Regions from separate parts of the Arthrobacter sp. MYb221 genome, predicted to be linked through region 3. Evidence: riboswitches for the same ligand, from Rfam matches in the RefSeq annotation. Region 3 holds a riboswitch; each other region holds the start of a gene.
The links. Region 3 has a riboswitch for thiamine pyrophosphate ahead of thiM (hydroxyethylthiazole kinase). Riboswitches for the same ligand answer to the same signal wherever they lie in the genome.
Positions count from the first base shown of each region.

Region 1: linked by a shared signal. The riboswitch ahead of thiO (glycine oxidase ThiO) and the one ahead of thiM (hydroxyethylthiazole kinase) in region 3 are both predicted to bind thiamine pyrophosphate.
Region 2: linked by a shared signal. The riboswitch ahead of thiC (phosphomethylpyrimidine synthase ThiC) and the one ahead of thiM (hydroxyethylthiazole kinase) in region 3 are both predicted to bind thiamine pyrophosphate.

Region 1 covers NZ_PCPW01000003.1:379,579-381,777, reverse strand. Annotated here, with positions in the region: gene CQ015_RS06255 (GNAT family N-acetyltransferase) at 229-1,197, opposite strand; TPP riboswitch at 1,277-1,382, shown strand; gene thiO (glycine oxidase ThiO) at 1,378-2,199, shown strand, end outside.
Region 2 covers NZ_PCPW01000006.1:103,290-105,488, forward strand. Annotated here, with positions in the region: gene CQ015_RS09265 (MFS transporter) at 1-858, shown strand, start outside; TPP riboswitch at 1,053-1,160, shown strand; gene thiC (phosphomethylpyrimidine synthase ThiC) at 1,158-2,199, shown strand, end outside.
Region 3 covers NZ_PCPW01000014.1:70,464-72,662, reverse strand. Annotated here, with positions in the region: gene CQ015_RS15360 (hypothetical protein) at 1-561, shown strand, start outside; gene CQ015_RS15355 (GntR family transcriptional regulator) at 558-926, shown strand; TPP riboswitch at 961-1,055, shown strand; gene thiM (hydroxyethylthiazole kinase) at 1,045-1,839, shown strand; gene thiE (thiamine phosphate synthase) at 1,832-2,199, shown strand, end outside.

The DNA of each region.
Region 1 (2,199 bases), on a different contig from region 3:
GGTGGGCCGGGTAGGTGCCGGCCGCCCACCACCGAGAGCAGACAATTCCGGACAATGACACCATACGGGTCAGTAGTGTGATGAGTCATGTTCCCGGCAGTGAGAGGCCTGGTTCCTACCTTGCCAGCTGATCCCAGACCAGCCACTACAAGACTCACAGTGGTGTGAGAGGTGGGGGCTAGACACCCCCACCTACTCGATTCCGTTCCGCTGCGGCCCCGAAGAAAATCAGCCTCCCGCCGCCTCCGCGCGAAACTCCAGCGGACTGATCGGCGGGATGGGATCGGTGGGCAACCGCGCATAATTCAACACATCGATCCGCTGGCCATTGATCAGGAACTTGCCGCGCTCGCGTCCTTCGAGAATGAACCCGCAACGCTCGGCGACTATCTTCGACGCCGGATTGTTCACGCGCAAACCCAACTCCAGTCGCTGCAAGCGGTAGCTGGAGAATAACTCCGCCGAGAGGGCGGCCAACGCCCGGCTGCTCAACCCGCGGCCCCGATGCTCCGCGTGCAGCCAATACCAGACCCAGGCGCTCAGGTTCGCCTCATCGATGGTCCCGCACACCAGACCAACGAGCGCAGAATTCTCGACGACGGCCAACGGAACCTGCCGGGCCGGGAATTCGAGCAACATGCGGACATAGGCTTCGGCCTCGGCAAGCGTACTCACCTCGCCTTGCCGGGCCATATCCGGGCTCGAAAGGAAGGCCGCGAGGACTTGCGGTGCATCCGCTAGGCGAAGCGGACGCAAAGATGCCGTCGTTTCGCCAGCGGCGCCGAGCCGCCGGCCGCTGATCTGGGACGACGCGGATTGACCGGTGCCTTGATGAAAGAGCAATTGCCAACCTTGGGCCGAATGAACCCAGAGCGAGGTGCGTTGGCTCAGGTTCTCCGGCTTGGTTCGCCACCGCAGAATCAGCAGCGAATCGCTGAGCCTGCGCACGCGCGGATCATGCACTTCGTCCCTAGTCGATTCAACGACTGGTTCATTGCACAGCTGCTCGATAATCTGCGCGCGAGAATAGCACCTGCCCGAGGCACCAACCTCTTCGAAATCTGCGTGGAGCAGCCGCAATAATGCCTGCCGATCCCGGCGGACGGCAGGCAAGAGCAGTTGCCGTTCGCCATCGATGACAACCTGTGCCAGTCGATGATCGGTAGACAAATCCTCCGGACCACTGAATTCGCTCATGCCAACGAGTAAAACACAGGCAGAAGCACAGGTTGAAGTCATGAAGTTCGCCAAAGTGAGCTGAGGCATGCTTATAATCCAAGTACTCCGCGGGAGCCCAACAGCGATTGGGCTGAGAGGGCCATGTGCCGACCGCTACACCTGATGCGGGTCATGCCGCCGTAGGAAGGAAATGCCTTCGTGCATATAGTCATTGTCGGCGCCGGAATCATCGGGCTTGCCACGGCATTCGAACTGCGCGCCCGCGGCGCCGAAATCACGCTAGTGGATCCGGCGCCTGGGCTAGGAGCCAGCCACGCCGCGGCGGGAATGCTCGCACCGACCGCCGAAACCACCTGGGGACAGGGCGCACTTCACCGCCTGATGGCCACTTCGGCCAAGGAATACCCCGCATTCATTGACCGCGTGGAACAAACCACCGGCAGCAGACCAGCGTACGTAGAAAACTCCACGCTGGTCGTCGCCGCCGAAACCGCGGATATGGACGCACTGCTTGCGCTCATGAAGCTGCAAGCCTCGCTGGGATTCAGCGCCGAGCGGCTGCTGGGCAGCGCGGCACGCAAACTCGAGCCGGCGCTTGCCACCGGCATCGCCGGCGCCATCCGCTGCGCCGAAGACCAGCAACTGGACCCGCGGTCCCTGCTGCGCATCCTGATCGATGAGCTTGACCGGTCGATCGTGCGCGAAACGGCGGTGCGGCTGCTGCGCCAGGGATCACGGACCAGTGGAGTGCTTACCTCAACTGGCCAAGAAATCCATGGCGATCAGGTACTGCTTGCCAACGGGTTGGGCGCGCTAGCAGGTGCGCCAGCTCTGCCATTGCGCCCGGTCTACGGAGACATCCTCAGGCTCCAAGGACCGGTGGGCGCGCCGCTGATCAAGCACACCGTGCGCGGAATCGTGCATCGGCAGCCGGTCTACCTGGTGCCACGCACCGATGGAAGCCTCGTGCTGGGCGCGTCGAGCCGCGAGGACAGCCAAGAGCAGGTGAACGTGGGAGAA
Region 2 (2,199 bases), on a different contig from region 3:
CAGCGCTTCGACTGGCTGGGCGCCATTGGGCTGGGCATTGGCCTGATCTCGCTCATGCTTGCCGTCTCCAAGGGCTCCTCTTGGGGCTGGGCGGCACCGCTGACGCTGGGCCTGTTCGGAATGGCCGCCCTCACGCTGTTGATCTGGGGCATTTGGGAAACACGGACCAAGGATCCGCTGGTTGACCTGCGCACCGCTGTTATTCCGCGCGTGCTGCTGACAAATATCGCCTCGATTTTCGTCGGCTTCGGAATGTACGCCAGCATGCTGGTCATGCCACAGATCCTGCAGCTGCCGTCGCAGACCGGCTATGGCTTGGGCCAGTCGATTCTCGCAGCCGGCCTCTGGATGGCTCCAGGCGGCCTGATGATGCTGGTGCTCTCCCCTGTCGGCGGGCGGCTTTCCGACGCACGAGGCCCGAAGTTCACGCTGGTACTTGGCGTTTCGGTCATCGCCGTCGGCTACTGCCTGACCCTGCTCGGCATGGGTAGCGCGTGGAGCCTGATGCTCACCAGCCTCGTCATCAACGGTGGTGTGGCTCTGGCCTACGGCGCCATGCCGGCGATCATCATGGGCGCAGTCCCCCGCAGCGAAACGGCTGCGGCCAATGGCTTTAACACGCTGATGCGTTCGCTGGGCACGACCACCGGCGCCGCGGTCATCGGCCTGGTGCTGGCCCAGATGACCACCGATTTCGGCGGAGCTTCACTACCGTCAGAATCCGGATTCCGCGTGGCGCTGATACTTGGAGCTGGCATTTCCGTGGTCGCGGCAATCTTGGCGGCCTGCATTCCCAGCGCCGCGAAGAAGACCGCGATCGAAGTCGACGCGTCGCAGGAACTCAGCCTGAACAAGTAGTCACCCCGGCTCTTCGGAATTGCCGAGTTTATGCTCAGCTTTGACATAGAAACCCCGGGTAATGTCGTAGACACCTCCTTGAAGGTGCGAGTGATGATCGTAAGGCTCCCGTTGGATATTGCCCAATGGGAGCTTTTCACTTTAAAGTTTCTCGTCTTCCTTGCAAGTCCACGTTGCCAGTCGTGATACCTTGTTTGAGACCACACGGGTGCCCTCGCAGGGGCTGAGATCGGGCTAACGCCGTCCGCGACCGTTGAACCTGTCCGGGTAATGCCGGCGAAGGAAGTGAGTTTCCCACAGTGGAACAATTTGAACAGCACTCTGCCCACACCATTGCCTACCGTGAGTCTGCGGGAATTTCGGTTCCTGTCACGCAGATCCAGCTGGCAGATGCCCCCAACGGCGAGCCGAACGAACCGCTGCAGGTGTACCGCACCAGCGGCCCGGGAAGCGACCCGACCACGGGGCTGAAACCATTTCGAGAGTCGTGGATTCGTGAGCGTGGAGATGTCGAGACCTATGCCGGGCGTGAGCGCAACCTGCACGATGATGGCAGATCCGCGGTCCGCCGCGGCACGGCGAGCGCCGAATGGGCCGGGCGCTCGGCACCACCGTTGCGTTCGGCACCCGGGACTCGGGTCACCCAGATGCACTACGCACGGCAAGGGGTCATCACCCCGGAAATGCGCTATGTGGCCCTGCGCGAAGAATGCGATGTCGAGCTGGTGCGCAGCGAGCTAGCGGCCGGCCGGGCAATCCTTCCGGTGAACATCAACCATCCGGAATCCGAACCGATGATCATCGGCAAGGCCTTCTTGGTAAAAATCAACGCGAACATCGGCAACTCGGCGGTGACCAGCTCGATCGCCGAGGAAGTCTCCAAACTCCAGTGGGCTACCAAATGGGGTGCCGACACGGTGATGGACCTTTCCACCGGCGACGATATCCACACCACCCGTGAATGGATCATCCGCAACTCGCCGGTTCCCATCGGCACCGTCCCGATCTACCAAGCACTAGAAAAGGTCAACGGCGAAGCGAACGAACTGACCTGGGAGATCTTCCGCGACACGGTCATCGAACAGTGCGAGCAGGGCGTGGACTACATGACCATTCATGCAGGTGTGCTGCTGCGCTACATCCCGCTGACCGCCAACCGGGTCACCGGAATGGTCTCCCGCGGCGGGTCGATTATGGCCGGTTGGTGCCTTGCCCATCATCAGGAGAATTTCCTTTACACCCACTTTGACGAACTCTGCGAGATTTTCTCTCGTTACGATGTCTCATTCTCCCTGGGCGACGGGCTGCGTCCAGGCTCCATCGCGGACGCGAATGATGCGG
Region 3 (2,199 bases):
CAGACCGAGTACGCGGACAATGCGCGCCCCGGTGAGAACGCCCCGCAGGCAATTGTGTCGCTCCTGGTGGTAGCCCTCTTGTTCTTGGTGCTCAATGCCGGGTTCCTGGGCTACCTGCACCTGAAGTCCAGGGGAACCCATTCACTGGCTCGGCACAGCGCAGACCTGCCGCGCTATGTCTATGTGCTCGCCGGGCTCTTGCTCATCGGCGCCACATACCTGCTGATCAATCCACCATTCGAATATTTTTGGGGTCTAGTTCCGGTCAAACCGGTCTTCGCGCTGGGTGCGCTCCTCGCGTTGCTTGCCGCTACCGCCTGCCACATCTGGTGGGTTCGGCGTGCGGCCTTGCCTTGGGATGTCACCGTGGAGCAAGAAATTTGGTACCGCCAAGTCCACGAACTACGCGCCCTCCGCGTAGTCACCGCGGCGGCCGTCACCATGCTGGCCTGGGGTTACGAGGCAGGTCCCTACGTTTCGGCCGTGGGGATCATCGTCTTCTGCTGCCCGGCAGTGATCATTTTGGCCCGCCCAGAAGCTCGGGTGCCGCAGCGCGTATGAGCCACCATATTTTCGTGGACCTGGACGCGGCGGTCCCGCCCTATGAACAGATCCGCACACAAATCTCATCGCTGATTTCCTTGGGCGAGCTGCCGGCGGGAAGCAAGCTGCCTACGGTGCGCGCACTGGCCACCGATTTGGGGGTCGCTTCCGGGACGGTGGCCCGCGCCTACAAGGAACTCGAGGCCACCGGCCTGGTTTCCTCCCGACGGCGTGCCGGAACGGTGGTGAACGCCGGAGCGGATATGGAGAAATCCTCCGGTGATCTGGTTCAAGCGGTGGATCGGGTGTGGGAATTAGCCCGAGCTCAGGGAATCGACGAGGCCACCGTCAGGGCGCTGGTGCAACGCCGCGCACGGCAATAATTTGTTCTTCCGCGGCTTTGGTGAGTACGCTCTAGCCAGTGACACGGGGTGTCGGATTCACCGACTGAGATGAGACCCGTCGAACCTGAACTAGTTCAAACTAGCGGAGGGATGTCGCATGACCCTGACTTCCGTTGCCCGGAATTATCGGCAACAATCCCCTTTGGTGTTTTGCCTGACCAATACCGTGGTCGCCAACTTCACCGCGAATGCACTGCTGGCCTCCGGGGCGGCTCCGGCGATGACCAACCTGCCCGGCGAAGCCGGGCCATTTGCCGCGGTGGCCTCCGCGGTCCTGGTGAACCTGGGCACCCCGAGCACCGAACAGCTGCGCGCCATGGACGAAGCGGTCCATGGTGCGAACCAGGCCGGCACCCCCTGGGTGCTGGACCCGGTGGCCGTGGGCGCATTGCCGGTACGCACTGACTTCGCGCGAAATATCGTGGCCCAGCGCCCCACCCTGATCCGCGGCAATGCCTCGGAGATTCTGGCGCTGGCCGGGCGCAGCTCGACCGGGCGCGGAGTGGACGCGCAGGACACCGTGCACGCGGCCATCGAGGCTGGACGCGAGTTGGCCATCGAATATGGTTCGGTGGTCGCGATCTCCGGAGCGGCCGATGCGATCATCGATGCCAAGCGCACCACGCTGGTGCACAGCAACGGGATCGGCTTGACCGGGATTACCGGCGGCGGCTGCGCCCTGGGTGCAATCTGCGCCGGGATGCTCGCGGTGAGCGAAGACCCGTTCGACGCGGCCATCGCAGCCCACGGCCTGTACGGACTGGCCGCCGAAAAGGCCCTGGCCATCGGCCGCGGCCCGGGTAGTTTCGCCGCGGCCTTCCTCGACGAACTCTCGCTGCTGGACCCCGACGAATTGCACAACCTGCGCCTTGAGGAGGCAAATAATGCGTGATCTGGGAATCTACCTGGTAGCCAACACCGAAAGCTGCCAGCCGCGCAGCACCCTGGAAGTCATCGAAGGCGCGGTGGCCGCGGGAGTGCAGTGGGTGCAGCTGCGGGCCAAGAACGAGACGGCCCGCGAATTCTTCGAACTGACCTGCGCGGCGGCGGAACTCACCGCCGGCAAGGCCGAGCTGTTGGTCAACGACCGCATCGACGTATTCCTCGCCGCACGCGCCGCGGGGGCCGCGGTCACCGGCATCCATATCGGGCAGAAGGATATTGCGGTGCGCTACGCCCGCGAAATCATCGGCGAGGGAATTATCGGGCTCAGCGCGTCCACCGATGAACAGCTGGCCGGGGCCAACGCCGA